Regions from separate parts of the Marinobacter sp. LM1 genome, predicted to be linked through region 3. Evidence: predicted binding sites of a transcription regulator. Region 3 holds the regulator's gene; each other region holds the start of a gene.
The links. The regulator sigma-54, encoded in region 3, starts transcription at its own class of promoters, with help from an activator protein. The targets are predictions, from matches to a motif close to ANTGGCATNNANNTTGCTNT.
Positions count from the first base shown of each region.

Region 1: flgB (flagellar basal body rod protein FlgB) is a predicted target of sigma-54. The motif match lies at 745-764, and genes of this name have one in related genera.
Region 2: OZ656_RS09620 (PEP-CTERM sorting domain-containing protein) is a predicted target of sigma-54. The motif match lies at 1,721-1,740, and genes of this name have one in related genera.
Region 4: flgA (flagellar basal body P-ring formation chaperone FlgA) is a predicted target of sigma-54. The motif match lies at 2,355-2,374, and genes of this name have one in related genera.

Region 1 is NZ_CP114373.1:2,499,117-2,503,009, reverse strand. Features, by position in the region: gene OZ656_RS11750 (nitroreductase) at 38-619, shown strand; gene flgB (flagellar basal body rod protein FlgB) at 836-1,234, shown strand; gene flgC (flagellar basal body rod protein FlgC) at 1,268-1,717, shown strand; gene OZ656_RS11735 (flagellar hook assembly protein FlgD) at 1,735-2,412, shown strand; gene OZ656_RS11730 (flagellar hook protein FlgE) at 2,441-3,893, shown strand, end outside.
Region 2 is NZ_CP114373.1:2,052,579-2,056,471, reverse strand. Features, by position in the region: gene OZ656_RS09625 (PA14 domain-containing protein) at 1-1,640, shown strand, start outside; gene OZ656_RS09620 (PEP-CTERM sorting domain-containing protein) at 1,789-2,469, shown strand; gene OZ656_RS09615 (glycosyltransferase) at 2,537-3,607, shown strand; gene xrt (exosortase) at 3,549-3,893, opposite strand, start outside.
Region 3 is NZ_CP114373.1:2,983,287-2,987,179, reverse strand. Features, by position in the region: gene OZ656_RS13955 (HPr family phosphocarrier protein) at 1-12, opposite strand, end outside; gene rapZ (RNase adapter RapZ) at 19-903, opposite strand; gene ptsN (PTS IIA-like nitrogen regulatory protein PtsN) at 958-1,428, opposite strand; gene hpf (ribosome hibernation promoting factor) at 1,517-1,825, opposite strand; gene OZ656_RS13935 (RNA polymerase factor sigma-54) at 1,899-3,428, opposite strand; gene lptB (LPS export ABC transporter ATP-binding protein) at 3,617-3,893, opposite strand, start outside.
Region 4 is NZ_CP114373.1:2,410,662-2,414,554, forward strand. Features, by position in the region: gene OZ656_RS11335 (LysR family transcriptional regulator) at 1-502, opposite strand, end outside; gene OZ656_RS11340 (protein-glutamate O-methyltransferase CheR) at 537-1,364, opposite strand; gene OZ656_RS11345 (chemotaxis protein CheV) at 1,400-2,329, opposite strand; gene flgA (flagellar basal body P-ring formation chaperone FlgA) at 2,514-3,221, shown strand; gene flgM (flagellar biosynthesis anti-sigma factor FlgM) at 3,349-3,675, shown strand; gene OZ656_RS11360 (flagella synthesis protein FlgN) at 3,683-3,893, shown strand, end outside.

The sequences.
Region 1 (3,893 bases), 480 kb from region 3:
AACCGAAAATCATGCAACCAATCAACAGCGAGACTGTATGAGTTCGATAACCCGTTTTATTCTGGATCGTGCTTCGGAGCCCCGTTTGCAGGCACCGGCACCACCGGTGTCTGTGGTTGATCAGGCCTTCCGGTGCGCGGCCCGGGCCCCGGATCATGCGTTGTTGAGGCCCTGGCGTTATCTCGTGGTAGAGGGGGAAGGCCTGGCAGCTCTGGGCGACCTGTTTGCTGAATGCTGCCCGCCGGACGCTTCTGATAAGGAGCGTGAGAAGGCCCGGAATGCTCCGGCTCGTGCACCCATGATTATTGTCGGTATTGCGTCGCCCCGTCATCATCCGAAGGTGCCGGAGGTGGAGCAGGTAATGTCGGCAGCGGCCGGTATGAGTTTTATCTCCCTGGCGCTGAATGATGCCGGCTACGGCGCCATGTGGCGAACCGGGCCTGTGGCTTATCATCCGTCGCTGCATGACGGTCTTGGGCTGCTGCCGGGCGAGTCCATTATCGGTTTCCTCTATACCGGTACCGTTGCCAGTGAGAAACCATCGGTGCCCCGGCCCGATACCAAAGAGTATGTCTCAAGGTGGGCCGCGCCAGGGCGCACTTCCCCCTGGCAAGTCTGAGCCTCGATCAGCGGTAAGTCCGCCTGGGGAAACTCGTTGCCGCCCTCGTTGCGTTTAACCGGAATTTGCCGCTCATTTATTAGACAGCCCTCTTCGAAGCCCGCATTACAGCGGGCTTTTTCAATTCTGGCACTCTGCTTGCTTTAATCACTTCAGAACGCAAAACCGGCAAGTTCACAGGTTCAGCCTGGTCGGTGCAAAGATCTGGAGGCAGTAATGGCTATTACATTCGACAAAGCGCTTGGTATTCATGAGCACGCGCTGCAGGCGCGGGTCAAGCGGGCCGAAGTGCTGGCGAACAACCTGGCAAATGCCGACACCCCGGGCTACAAAGCCCGCGACGTGGATTTCCAGGCGATGATGCAGAAGGCGCAGGATTCCATGACGGGCTTTGGTATGACCACGACCCACAGTGGTCATATGGACACCTCCAGCCCTGGCGCTGACGGCGAGCTGCTGTACCGTACCCCGCACCAGCCATCAATTGATGGCAATACCGTGGATGCGCAGGCCGAGCAGACCCGTTTCATGCGCAACGCCATGGATTACCAGGCCAGCTTCCAGTTCCTGAGTAGTCGGTTTTCCGGCCTGACCAAGGCGCTGAAGGGCGAATAAGCCGCAGTCCGTACGAGATTGAAGGAGATTGTCATGTCACTGGGTAACATTTTCGACATCGCCGGTTCCGGCATGACCGCACAGTCACTGCGGCTCAACACCACCGCGTCTAACATTGCCAACGCAGAAACCGCCAGTTCGAGCACGGATACAACGTACCGTGCCCGCAAACCGGTGTTTGCCGCTATTCAGCAGGCCATGCTGAACCCTGATCAGCAGGGATTTGGTATGGGTTCCGAAGAGGGGGCCGGGGCAGGTGTTCGCGTTGAGGGGATTGTCGAGAGCGATGCAGAACTGCAGATGCGCTATGAGCCGAATCACCCTGCCGCGAACGAGGAAGGGTACGTTTATTACCCCAACGTGAACGTGGTTGAGGAAATGGCGGACATGATGTCGTCGTCCCGCAGTTTTCAGATGAATGTGGATGTCATGAACACCGCCAAATCCATGATGCAGCGAATTCTGACACTGGGTCAGCAGTAACAAGTGAGGATTAAGCCATGAGTGCAGTGAATTCCGCAGCCGCCTCAGACGTGCTGAGCCAGTACCAACTGAACCAGGAGGGCAAGACCCCTGGTGGCAACGAGCTGGGTAAAGACGCGTTTATGGAGCTGATGCTGGCGCAGCTCAAGAATCAGAACCCACTGGAGCCGCAGGACAACGGCGATTTTATCGCCCAGTTGGCCCAGTTCAGTTCACTGGAAGAAATGCAGAATCTGTCGGGCAGTGTCGACGATGTGGTTGGTCAGTTCCGGTCCAGCCAGGCCTTGCAGGCCTCGGCGATGGTGGGCAAAACCGTGCTGGCACCCTCCAGTGTGGGCATTCTGGGTAGCGAAGGCGAGATAACTGGCACCATTCAGGTGCCGGCTTCCACGGGTGGGCTGCGACTGTCGGTCATGAATCAAAACGGTGAGTTAGTTCGCCAGATTGATATGGGCAGCAGCCAGGCTGGTGTGGTTTCGTTCCAGTGGGATGGGCAAGACGGCAACGGCAATCCTTTGCCGCCCGGCCCCTACTCGATTGTGGCGCAGGGCTCCTATCCCTCCGGATCGGAGCAGTTGGCGACCATGGTGAGCGCCAATGTCGACAGTGTGTCGTTGGGGCAGGGTGGTTCCATTACTCTGAATCTTGCCGGAATGGGCTCCATTCCGCTGTCTGAAGTCAAACAAATCAACTGATCCGGTGTCAGACCAGGAGGTATAAGTCATGGCATTTAACACAGGTTTGAGTGGTCTGCGCGCCGCTTCGGTGGATCTGGATGTCACCGGTAACAACATCGCCAACGCCAGTACCGTCGGCTTCAAAAGTAGCAAGGTACAGTTCGGTGATTTGTACGCCAGTGGTTTCCTGAGTGCCGGTACCAATCCGATTGGCGACGGCGTGCGGGTGCAGGACGTAAAGCAGTCATTCGGTCAGGGCAATATCAGCTTCACCGATAACGGCCTGGATATGGCTATCAGTGGTGATGGCTTCTTTATTCTGAATAATGGCGGTGAAATCCGTTACTCCCGGGCTGGCCAGTTCGGGATTGATAAAGAAGGCTATGTTGTTAATAACCAGAATATGAGGGTGCAGGGTTATACCGCTGATGATGATGGCAACCTGTCTGGCATCCGTGGTGACCTTCAGATTGAAACCGACAATCTGGCGCCCCGTCGCACAACGAATCTCCAGACCGATCTGAATCTGGATTCCCGAGAGACTGTGCTTGAGCGTCGCATCCGGGATTTTGATCCGATCGCGCTTGCAGATCTTCAAGGTTCCGGCTTTACCTTCGGCTACTCCGACGGCACCAGTGATTACACGGTACCGCAGATTGATGCCACGGCTTCTGCCAGTGATGCCGCCATTGCCATTAATGCTGCGCCGGGAGTAACGGCCACGGCCAGAACAGCAGCTTCCCTGACCGGTTTGACCGATAGCGATGTGAGCGGCGCCACCAATTTCCGGCTTGAAATCCGGATAGACGGATCTGCACCGATCCCGCTGAATCTGGAAAATGTATCGTCTCTGGAAGATGTGGCGGAAGCCATTAACGACACCAGCGACAATGCGATCTCGGCCTCGGTTGTCGATGATGACGAAGACCCCTCAACCCCCGATGTTTTGCGAATCATCCACAGTGGTGGGCAGCCGCTGGAGGTAGCCTACGGCGATGCTCCCACAGGTACTCCGCTCACCAACAACCAGCAATATGACGGTGAGGTGTTCGTTACCACCGATCGCAATGTTGAGCAGGTGACCACTGATTCAGGTAGCAACGCGTTTGAAGTCGCCTTCAATGCGACACCGTTTACCGTAACCAACGAATTCAATCCCATCGACCAGCGTACTTACAACCACGCAACGTCGACCACCATTTTTGACAGCCTGGGCAATTCCCACGAATTGACCCAGTTCTATGTAAAAGAGCCATCTCCGGGTAACGGGGTGGGTCAGAGCCAGTGGTCTATCTACCTCCAGATTGACGGTGAACTGGTGGGTGGTACCGACCAGACGCCATACACTGCCTTGTTTGATCAGGATGGCCAGCTGGAATCCATCAACGGTGATCCGAACGGTGAGTTGATTATTACTGACTGGGTGCCAAAGGATCCAAGCGGTGACCCGAACGGTGCTGACGGTCCACCGGCAAATCCCGGTGATGTGGTCAGCCCGA
Region 2 (3,893 bases), 930 kb from region 3:
ACATCAGTGGCGACGATCAGACACAACTGTGGTTATCTGATTCCCAGAACCCGGACGGTGCGGTTCAGATCGCCTCCACCATGTCCACGCCCCTCGATAATTTCACCCGCTATGCCTCACAAACCTCCGGCGTACAATATCTGGAGGCCGGCAAAAAATATTACTTTGAATTCAGACACAAGGAAGGTGGATGGGACGACCACTTTACCGTTGCCTGGTCCGGCCCCGGCATCTCTCAGCAAGTGATCAGCGGCAGCGCGCTATACAGCTACGCCCAGAAAGCCCCTGACTCGGCCCCCGAGATGACATCCGAAGATGCCTACCATCTGGGCTACCGAATCGGCTACTTTGACGCTGAACAGGGCCTCTCATTCAACAGCCAGTACCCCCCACTTGATGCGGACAGTGATGATCTGTACGACAACTGGGAGATTGTGTACGGGCTGGATCCATCCAATGCCGCCGATTCAAAATCCGATACCGACAATGATCTGCTTACCGCCATGGATGAGTTCTGGGCCAGGACCAATCCCGGCACCGAAGATACTGATAACGACGGGATTCCGGATGGGTACGAATACGCCTATGGCACGGACCCCACCAACCCGGGCGATGCCAATGTAGATCTTGACGGTGATGGCTACACCATCCTGCAAGAGTACCAGGCCGGCACCAATCCCACCGATGCCAGCGACTTCCCTGCCCCCCAGGAAGTGTATGCAACCGGATTCGTCGGCCAGTACTTCACAGGCACCGAGTTTGACAGCTTCGTTTACAGTCAGCGGGATGCGACCGTCGACTTCAACTGGAATAGTGGAAGCCCGGCAGCGGAGCTTCCAAAGGACCGGTTCAGCGTGCGTTGGCAGGGATGGTTCACACCCCCCCACAATGAAGGAACCCGGGACTACACCTTCACCACCACCACGGATGATGGTGTTCGGCTTTTCCTCAACGGGTCTACCGTCATTGATCAGTGGAAGAACCAATCCCCCACCAGCTACAACGCCACCGCGAGTCTCGAAGCAGGGACCCCCGTTGCCATCACCATGGAGTACTTTGAGTTCGGCTGGGGTGCCACCGCACAACTGGCGATTACCGACGCCGCCACTGGAGATGCCATATCCACGACCAACACCGTCCAGCATCTGACATTGGACAGCGAGTTCGCCGAAAGCACCTTGAACGACGGCATCGACGATCTTTACAAACTTCGCTACGGACTCCCCCTGATGCAACCATCAGCCAGCCGGGTGCTTAACGATAGCGGCGTGACGGTTCTTGAGGCTTATCAATCGGGCCTGCACCCGTACACGCTCGAAACCGTATCGGAGCCAGAATCACCGGTCACCAGCCAGCCCGGTGGTACCGGCGATGCCAGCGGCAGTGTGACACTGTCGTGGACGCCTCCGGGCACCAGGGTAGACGGCAGCAGCATTTCGCTGAGCGAAATTGACCGTTACCGGATCAACTACGGACAGGATGCTGCAAACCTGACTCAAACCCTGGAGGTGCCGGCAGGCACAACCTCAACCACGGTTACCGGCCTGGCGCCCGGCACCTGGTACTTTACGATTCAGGTAATCGATATCAATGGATTGAGTAGTGAACCGTCTGATCCGGTAGAGCATCAGGTTAACTAAGTGAGCATTCTGGTTGTCGAGTTATTTTACAACCAAACAGCAGCGGCCAGAAAATTTCATTAATATTCAATGACTTAAAATCTGGCACAAAGCCTGCTTATTAGAGGATGACGTAACGCAAAGACCACTCACTGGAGGAGTGACTCAAATGAAAAAATTGACTCAAGGCTTGGCAATGGCTGCAGCCGTCGGTTTTGCGGGAGTAGCTCAGGCTGCCTATATCGATTCTGTTGCCAATGCAAACGCACCTGGCGCTGTAGCTGAGCAAAGTGTTCCGGGAGACAACGATTACGCCACTCGCGTAGGTGGTACCTGGACAGCGGATGCACCTCTGTACAACGTGGGTGATACCGTATTGTTCGGCCACAACCTGAAATCCACCAGCTCCGATCCGTTCAAGCTGACCTTCACCTACCTGGGTAAAGAAGCGAACGACAACAACCAGTTTTACTGGGGTAACACGCTGGTATTCGATACCAACAGCAATCCTGATGACCAGTTCAGCGCCGTATTCTACGGTGGTCTTGACGCCCTGCTGAACTTCAAGTTCATCAATGGCAGCGGAGTTACCATCAACAACGATGGCGCCAACGGCAGTCAGTTCAACAACATCGCCAAACCGAACTCCAGCACCAACTTCAACCTCTTCTATGTTGAAGAAGATTACTTCGTAATCAGCCTGGACGATGGCTATGTTGGCGATGACAACCATGACGATATGGTGATCGCAGTTCGTGCCACCAAGGTTCCCGAGCCTGGCACGCTGGCTCTGCTTGGCCTTGGTCTCGCTGGCATTGCAGTCCGGATGAAAGGCCGTAAAAAAGCCTGACATCGAGTTCTATGCTACGCTTTAAAAGCCCTGCACTTGCAGGGCTTTTTCATTTCAGGTCAGGTTCATGGATGTACTGATTGTTTATGCCAATAGCGGCAGAGGGCTGCAAAAAGATGCCAGGATACTGGAAGCAGCCCTGCAGCGGCTTGGGCACCAGACCAGGCAGGTTCAACTGCCCCCTACTCCCGTATGGCGTTCCCGCCTTTCAGCTTATCGATTCAAGGCATTAAAACGATTTTGCCCCGGATTTCTCAGCAAACTCTTCTATCGCAGTCAGATCGGCTTACTCAGGCTGCTACGTCCGGTTCAACAGGCGGATCTCGTCATTCACCTCGAGAATGTCTGGATATCTCAATTGGCTGCTGGCCGACACCACTGGCTCATCCCTAACCAGGAATGGTTCATTGAATCGAGAGGTCCCTACCTCAGCTTTACCAACCGTATACTCTGCAAAACACACCACGCGGTATCGATTTTTTCCGCCTTACATGCAGACACCCACTACCTGGGTTTTACCGGCGGTGAAGTTAGCGCTCAAAACGATTCAGAAAGGAAAAACTACGGTTTGGCTTTGCATGTAGCTGGCAACAGTCGGTTCAAGGGCACGCAACGTGTTATGGCATGTTGGCAGAGGCATCCAGAATGGCCAGAACTGGTCGTTGTCTCCCAGCATCTGGACACCACCCCCGCCGCCAATATCAGGGTAGAGAAGAACCTCACGAACAATGAACTGAACACACTCTGGGCCCAGGCCGGTTTCGCGGTACTACCTTCAGAAGTGGAGGGTTATGGCCAGGTACTGGCAGAGGCCATGGCTTACGGCTGTATTACAATAACAACTGATGCACCGCCCATGAACGAGCTGGTTGGGAAGGACAGAGGCTTTCTGGCACACGTGGAAAGAAACCTGACGTTTCGCCTGGGCACCCGTTACCTTGTCTCAGAACACGCTCTGGAGCGGAGCATTCAAGCTGCGATAGACCAGCCACCGGCCACGCTGGCCCACATGTCCAGGCTGGCAATCGAATGGTATTCAACCAATCACGAACAGTTTCTGTCCCGATTAGAGAGCCAACTCAACGATCTGATCGCACCACCTCTTGATCAATCTGCTCAAGAATCACCGGAAAAGTAGACTCGATAAACTCAGCGAGCGTTGCAGTCACCTCACAGCCATCACACGCCACTGCGGAGATGAGTAAAGAGGCATCATCACGGCCACTGAAGAACCCGCCCACCTGAGCAAGCTTCGCGCGCCACTGATCGGTTTCCCACTGCCCCTGAACAAAGTAGCTATATCCCAGATGCACACGTTGTCCGGAAACACGATGTTTCAGGGTGACTCCCTGCACCGGGATATTCAGGCTGTTTTCAACATCAAAGAAGCCTTCCGGAATCCAGAAATCACGGTCATAAAGGCG
Region 3 (3,893 bases):
GCGGCAAATCATAGGCGCTCAGATTTCTCCCCGGGCTTGAAGGTGTGGCAGTTCGGTGTGGCGCACCTGCACATTGCGGTAATTGTCGCGGAAATAGCGTCCGAGCTGCTCACACACATAAACGGAGCGGTGCTGGCCACCGGTGCAACCGATGGAAATGGTCATGTAGCTACGATTGCTGTCGGCAAACGAGGGCAGCCAGGTATTCAGGAAGCCCGTGACGTCATCCACCATCTGACGTGTCAGCGGTTCCCGTTCAAGAAATTCGATGACCGGCTGATCAACGCCGGTGTGCTTGCGCAGGCTGGTGTCCCAGTATGGATTGGGCAGGCAGCGGACGTCGAAGACGTAGTCTGAATCCACCGGCACGCCATGTTTGAAGCCAAAGGACTGGAACAGCAGTGCCAGTTCCTGATCCTTGCGGCCGGCCACGCGCTGCTTGATCATGTCGCGTAGCTCATACATGGAGAGCCCGGTCGTGTTGACGTAAAGATCGGCCAGCTTTGACAGGGGTTCCAGTAATTGCTTTTCGTTGGTGATTGCCTCCCGCAGAGACGTCTTGTCATCGCTCAGCGGATGCTTGCGGCGGGTTGCGTGAAAGCGCTGCAGCAGTGACTGTTCGTCGGCATCCAGGAATATGATTTCAACCTCGACACCGGTCTGCTTCAGTTGCTGGTAGATGGTTTCAAAATTGGCCAGCTCGGCGGACAGGTTACGGGCATCAATACTCACGGCCATTTTTTTCAGCCGGCCGGGCGCTTCCTGGGTGGCCGCCTCTCGGGTCAGCGGGAACAGCAAGCCAATGGGCAGGTTGTCGATGCAGTAGAATCCCAGGTCTTCCAGCACATGCAGAGCCGTACTCTTGCCGGAACCGGATCGGCCACTGACGATAATCAGCTTCATGGGACTGTTTCTCCTTCAATCTGCCTGGCAGCCTGTCCAGATATCAGGCTGATCTCAGTGATTACTCTCCGCCATACGCTGGTAAAGGTTCGCGGCATCTTCACACTGGCGCAGCCGGGCGCAGAAGGTGCTGTCATTGAAGCGCTCCGCCAGCTGGCTCAGTAACTCCAGGTGTTCACTGGTGGCTTCTTTGGGGACGATCAGTGCAAACACCAGATCTACCGGCTGGTTATCGATAGCATCAAAGTCTACCGGCTCCTCCAGAGTCATCAGCACGCCGATGACCCGGTCCAGGCCTTCCAGTCGGCAGTGGGGGATGGCAATACCCTCGCCGATACCGGTGCTACCCAGCCGTTCGCGGGAGACCAGATTGTTGAAGATCTGGGTGTCGCTGAGGATTTCATCCTGAAAGTGAATCCGTTCAGCGATGAACTCCAGCACACGTTTCTTGCTTGAGGCCGGCACCTTACACAGGGTCAGTTCAGGGGCAAGAATATTGTCGATGGTCAGGGATGGCTCGCTCATGGATCGACTGCATGTCCGTAAAAAAAAGGCTGCGGCCGGTTAGCCCCGCCGCAGCTCGTTTCATGAAACACCCGGTAAGGTTCGCGCTTCAGCGACCGCCGTTACCGTGCATCCGGTCTACGTTCTTTTCCTTGTGCTTGAGGATCTGACGGTCCAGCTTGTCGACCAGAGCGTCGATTGCGGCGTACATGTCCTCATTTTCTGCCTTTGCGTGAATCTCACCACCAATCACGTGCAGCGTGGCTTCCGCCATCTGGCGCACCTTCTCGACCTCCAGTGTGACCTGGCAGTTACTGATGTGGTCGAAGTGACGCTCCAGCTTCTCGAACTTGGTGTTGACGTAATCCTTCAGAGCGGGAGTCAGTTCTACGTGATGGCCTGAAATGTTGAGTTGCATAGGCGTCTCCTGTTGTCATACTGCCGGCGTGCTTGCCGGCTTGCGTGCCAGTGCATCTTGCACCGGCGAAAGTTTAAACCAGGCGTTTTCGTTCGTTCGAGGGAGGAATATGCATGGCCTCCCGGTATTTGGCCACGGTACGCCGCGCCACGTTGATTCCCTGTTCCCCTAGCATGGCTGCAATTTTGCTATCGCTCAATGGCTTTTTCGGGGTTTCCTCGGCAATCAGCTTCTTGATCATCGCCCGGATGGCTGTAGACGAGCATTCGCCGCCCTCGGCGGTGCTGACGTGGCTGGAGAAAAAGTACTTCAGCTCAAAAATACCGCGGGGCGTGTGCATGTACTTCTGGGTGGTAACCCGGGAAATCGTGGACTCGTGCATTTCCACCGCCTGGGCAATGTCAGACAGGATCAGAGGCTTCATGGCTTCTTCGCCCTGATCGAGGAACCCTTGCTGGTGTTCAACGATGCGGGTGGCCACTTTCAGCAGGGTTTCATTCCGGCTTTGCAGGCTCTTGATAAACCATTTCGCTTCTTGCAGCTGGTCGCGCAGGTAGGTGTTATCGGCACTGCTGTCAGCCCGGCGGATCAGTGACGCGTAGCTGGCATTCACCCGGATACGCGGAGCGATTTCCGGGTTGAGTTCAACCCGCCAGCGGCCTTCGTGTTTGCGTACGATGACGTCCGGGATAACGTAATCCGGTTCGGCCCGGTCCACGACATCGCCAGGGCGAGGGTTCAGGCTGGTGATCAGGGCCAGTACCTGTTTCAGCTGGTCTTCCTTGAGCCGGCTGCGGCGCAACAGCTGTGCGTAGTCCCGGTTGCCAAGCAGATGCAGGAACTGGGTAACCACCAGTCTCGCCTGGCGCAGCCAGGGGGTATCCGGTGGCAGCTGGTTGAGCTGAATCAGCAGGCATTCCTGGAGATCCCGAGCGAACACGCCGGGCGGGTCGAAGTGTTGCAGGCGGTGGAGTACCGCTTCCACTTCGTCCAGTTCCAACGGGTCTTCTTCGGTTTCGTCCAGCAGGCCTGCGTGAATGTCCTCAATGTCAGACGTCAGGTAGCCGCGTTCATCCACAGCATCCAGCAGTGCGTGGGCAATGGCCTGATCCCGCTCGCTCAGAGGCGTCAGGTTCAGCTGCCACTCGAGGTGATCCTGCAGGGTTTCGGTAGGCGAGTTCCGGGTTTCGAAATCCGATTCGTGCTCGTCTTCGCCTTTGCTGGCCGGAGCCGGGGCAGACTGGTAGATGTCGTCCCAGGCGGTATCCACTGGCAGATCATCGGGAATGTTGTCCGGAATATCGTTCTCGGACGACCAGTCCGGGCCGTTCTCGGTTTCGTCCCAGTCCGGGCTCGCGTCCTGGTGGCTGTCGTCCTGGGTGGTCTCAGAGCCGGAAGCTTCGCTGTGCTCGTGCTCTTCGCGTTCGTCGCCTTCAGCGTGCTCATCGTCCTCGGAGGTTTCCAGCATGGGGTTTGATTCCAGCGCCTGCTGGATTTCCTGCTGGAGATCGAGGGTAGAAAGCTGCAGCAGGCGTATAGCCTGCTGCAGCTGGGGCGTCATGGTCAGACTCTGGCCCAGCTTAAGCTGTAATGAGGCTTTCATAACCATGGCTCAAGATCCATAACTCGTGGGCATCCCGGTTGTTGCTTTGCCGGCGCACAGGCCGAAAAAAATGTTGTACGCTGGTTACTTGCCATTGTCTGTAGACAGTATAAGCAAGTTTTTTGCCGAGTTTACTTGCTACAGATCATCAAAACAATCAGGCCTCGGATAAACCCTGTTTTATCAGGTCAGAGCCGGAACTCGTCGCCCAGATATACTTCTTTCACCTGCTGGTTTGCCAGAATGGCTTCGGCATTGCCGGAGGCAATGATGTGGCCTCCGGAAACGATGTAGGCATTCTCGCAGATGTCGAGGGTTTCCCGAACGTTGTGGTCGGTGATCAAGACCCCGATGCCCTTGTCCCGAAGGTGCCGGATGATGTGCTTGATGTCACTCACTGAGATGGGGTCTACGCCCGCGAAGGGCTCGTCCAGCAGAATAAAGGCAGGCTCCATGGCCAGCGCC
Region 4 (3,893 bases), 570 kb from region 3:
GGGATAGCGGATGAACCGCGAAACGTTCAGGAGATTCTGCCTGGGGCATTCTATCGGTCAGTACCACGTCGAGCTCCTTCCGCTTGAGGCTGAGAAGAAGATCTTCCGTCCGGCCGGTCCGGCATTCCAGTTGCACGGGCCGGTTCAGCTTCATCGCCGGGTGAAGGAGGTAATAGGCGATCAGTTTGTGGATAGACGCCGATATGCCCGCAGACAAGGAAAGCGGCCTGTGTTCAGGCCCCGCCCTCAGGGTTTCAGACAACTGACCGGTCAGCTCGAAGATCTCATCGGCATAACTGCGAACCATATGGCCGAGTTCTGTGAGCACCAGTTGCCGGCGCTCGCGGCTGAATAACCGGCCACCCACCGCGCCTTCAAAGGTCGCAAGCTGGCCACTGAGGGTCTGGGGTGCCAGGTCGAGTACCTCGCTGGCTCGGGCAATAGAGCCTTCGCGGCTAATAACCCAGAAATAATAGAGATGTCGGAGGTTCAGATTCTCCACATCGGTCCCCTACTCCGCATTGAACAGTTCCCGGCTATTTTTTGCGATAGATGATGCCAGGGTGACACTGGACCATTTCGTAGAGATTGGGAAGCCCGTTCAAAGACTCAGAAGCACCAAGAATCAGATAGCCTCCGGGGTTCAGAGCACCATGCAGCCGGGTAAGAATGTCCTTTTTCAGTTCCGCTGAGAAATAGATCAGCACATTCCGGCACATGATGATGTCGAACTTGCCAAGCATGTATCGATCCAGCAGGTTCAATTCCTTGAATTCCACCATGGACTTGATTTGCGGTCGAATCTGCCAACCACCGTTGGCCGAGGGGGTAAAAAAGTGCTTTTGACGCTCCGGCGACAGCCCGCGGCCGATGGCGATCATTTCATACTCGCCTCTGCGGGCAACCTCCAGCACGCTTTTGGAAATGTCCGTTGCCGTGATTTTTACATCCCGCAGCTTACCCGGCCGGGTGCGGCGGAATTCGTCAATTACCATGGCTACGGAGTATGGCTCCTGGCCAGTAGAACAGGCGGAAGACCAGATTCTTAACGGCTGGAGTGAACTGCGCTCGGCAAACTCTGGCAAGAGCTTTTCCTGCAGAATCCGGAACGGGTGGTTGTCCCTGAACCAAAGCGTCTCGTTGGTCGTCATCGCGTCGATGACCACCTCGCGCAAGCCTGCCCTTCCAGGCCTCTTTAATCGTTCTAGAAGCTCTCCAAGGGAATTCAGGCTGTTTTCTTCGAGAATGCGCCGAAGCCTGCTCTTTACAAGATACTGTTTGTTATCACCCAGCAGGATGCCGCACGCATCCTGCAGGAACTTTTTAAAGGCTTCGTATTCCTGGGGCGTTATGTCCGCTTTCATTGGATCTCTTCGTGGGTGAAACCATCAGCCGAGCATCAGTGCTGATCAATAATTTCCATTACTCGCTCGGCCAGCTCATCCGGGCTGAATTTCGCCATGAAATCGTCTGCGCCCACCTTCTGCACCATCGCCCGGTTGAAGACACCGCTCAGCGAGGTGTGCAGCATTACATACATATCTTTCAGAGCCGGATCTTCTTTGATTCTGGTAACCAGGGTGTAGCCGTCCATTTCCGGCATCTCAACGTCAGAGATAATCAGAGACAGATGATCATTTGCGCGCGATCCATCCTGAGTTATCTCTTTGAGATACTGCAGTGCTTGCTTGCCATCGTTTTTGGTAACCACTTCCATTCCTATAGCGGTCAGGCAACGCTCGATCTGCCGACGAGCCACCGAAGAGTCATCCACCACCAGCACAGGCAGGTGGCCCGGCACACGTTCGGCACTCCTGGCAACCAACTCCTCCGTAACATCTTCCCTGAGCGGAGAAACTTCTGCAAGAATCTTTTCTACATCTATGATTTCTACCAGCTTATCATCAATCTTCGTCACCGCAGTCAGGTAAACATCCTTTCCCGCACCCTTGGGTGGCGGAAGAATATCCTCCCAATTCATATTCATGATTCTCTCGACACCAGCCACGAGAAAACCCTGCGTTTTACGATTGTATTCCGTAATGATCACAAAGCTTGTAGCTAACTGCTCCTGCGGTATGCCCGCGAGCCCTATCGCCATGCTCAGATCAATAATGGGAATGGTCTCCCCCCGAACATGAGAAACGCCTCTCACCACCGTTTTACTGTTGGGAATCGAGGATAACTTGGGACATTGCAGCACCTCTTTAATCTTGAAGACGTTGATACCGTATAGCTGCTGCCCCCGGAGCCGAAAAAGTAATAATTCCAGCCTGTTCTTACCGACCAGTTGCGTTCGCTGATTAACGCTGTCGAGTACCCCTGTCATGATGCTTTACTCCTGGCGCGCCTTTACCGGCATCAATATTGCTTTGACCTTTGTAAGGTGTTTTCAGGCCTGTCCAAGACAAATCTTTGACGCCTGCAACCTGTTAACGGTTAACGGCCCGAAAACCCGAATCCTTAGCGGATTTCGACAATACACACAGGTAAACACAGCATAGGACAAACCGGTGCGTATGCGAATCATCTTTTTGGCTGCATTGTGTCTATCACTGAGCCCAATCACTCTGTCTTCAGAGAGAACCAGTGCTGAAGCCATCCGTGACGCTGCCCAGACGTTCCTGGCAGAGTGGTCCAGAACCCTTGCTGCCGAGGGCTACACGAGCCGCTACGAAGTTGGCGCTATCGACAGCCGCATCGCCCTTGCTGCCTGCAACCAGGGGCTGAACGCCGAGTTTGCGGGCGATCCGCTACAGACCACCAGCCCGTCGGTCCTGGTTTCCTGCAGTGGTGAGCGCCCCTGGAGAATGTACGTTACCACCAGCGTCGAGGTTCACGGCCCTGCCCTGATAGCAGCCCGTCCTCTGGCGCGCGGCGAACGCCTGACGCCGGACCTGGTCACCCTAAATTCGGTGCAGATCAATGCCAGTCGTCGCGGCGTACTCACCCGCAAAGAGTCCGTTTCAGGCATGATGATGCGCCGCCCGGTGAACGCCGGCACGGTAATGACCCCGGATCTCCTTGAAGCTCCCAACGCGATTGAGCGGGGTGACCATGTTATTATCACCGCGCGCTCAGGCTCATTTTCGGTATCATCTCGCGGTAAGGCACTGGCGAGCGCGGGCGTTGGAGAACAGGTACTGGTGGAAAATCTCCGCTCGTCCCGGACAGTCAAAGCTCGTGCCGTTGGCCCAGGGCGGGTCGAAATTCCGATGTAAGGCGGCAAACAGCAAGAGCGGCAAATGTTTTCCGTTTTGTAACTAAAGTATGGCGCGGATTTGCCGTTAAGCAGATATAAACCCGAATACGCCACTTTCTTGTGGCCCCAGGCAAGCAGGTATTGATATGTCAGTTGACTTAAATGGAATTGGCCCCGGCCAGGTCAACACCACGCGCACGACGGCCGACAAAGCCTCAGGCAATCAAACGTCACAGGCGCCCACAGGCGAGCAAGCCAAGGCCCAGAGCCCCGCTGCCCGTGGCGAAAACGTGAACCTGAGCAATCAGGCGAAAAACCTGAAGCAACTTGAGCAGAAGCTGGGGGACTACCCCGAAATGGACGATGATCGCATCGAACAGATTCGTTCTGCTCTTGAGAACGGCACCTACAAGGTAGATGCCCAGAAACTGGCCCAGAAAATGCTTGAGATGGATAAAAGCATTTTCGGGTGAGTAAAGCATGACTGCACATGAACAGTTGAAAGCGATTCTTCAGGAAGATATCCGCCAGCTTGAGTTGCTGGCGGAAGTACTCCACCAGGAAAAATCCGTGCTCTCCTCTGCGGATATCCAACCCCTCCAGGAAATGACCAGCCGGAAAAACCAGATTCTTGAGGGCATACGCGAACGCGCCAAAAAGAAGATTCACCTGCTGGTGAATATGGGCTACA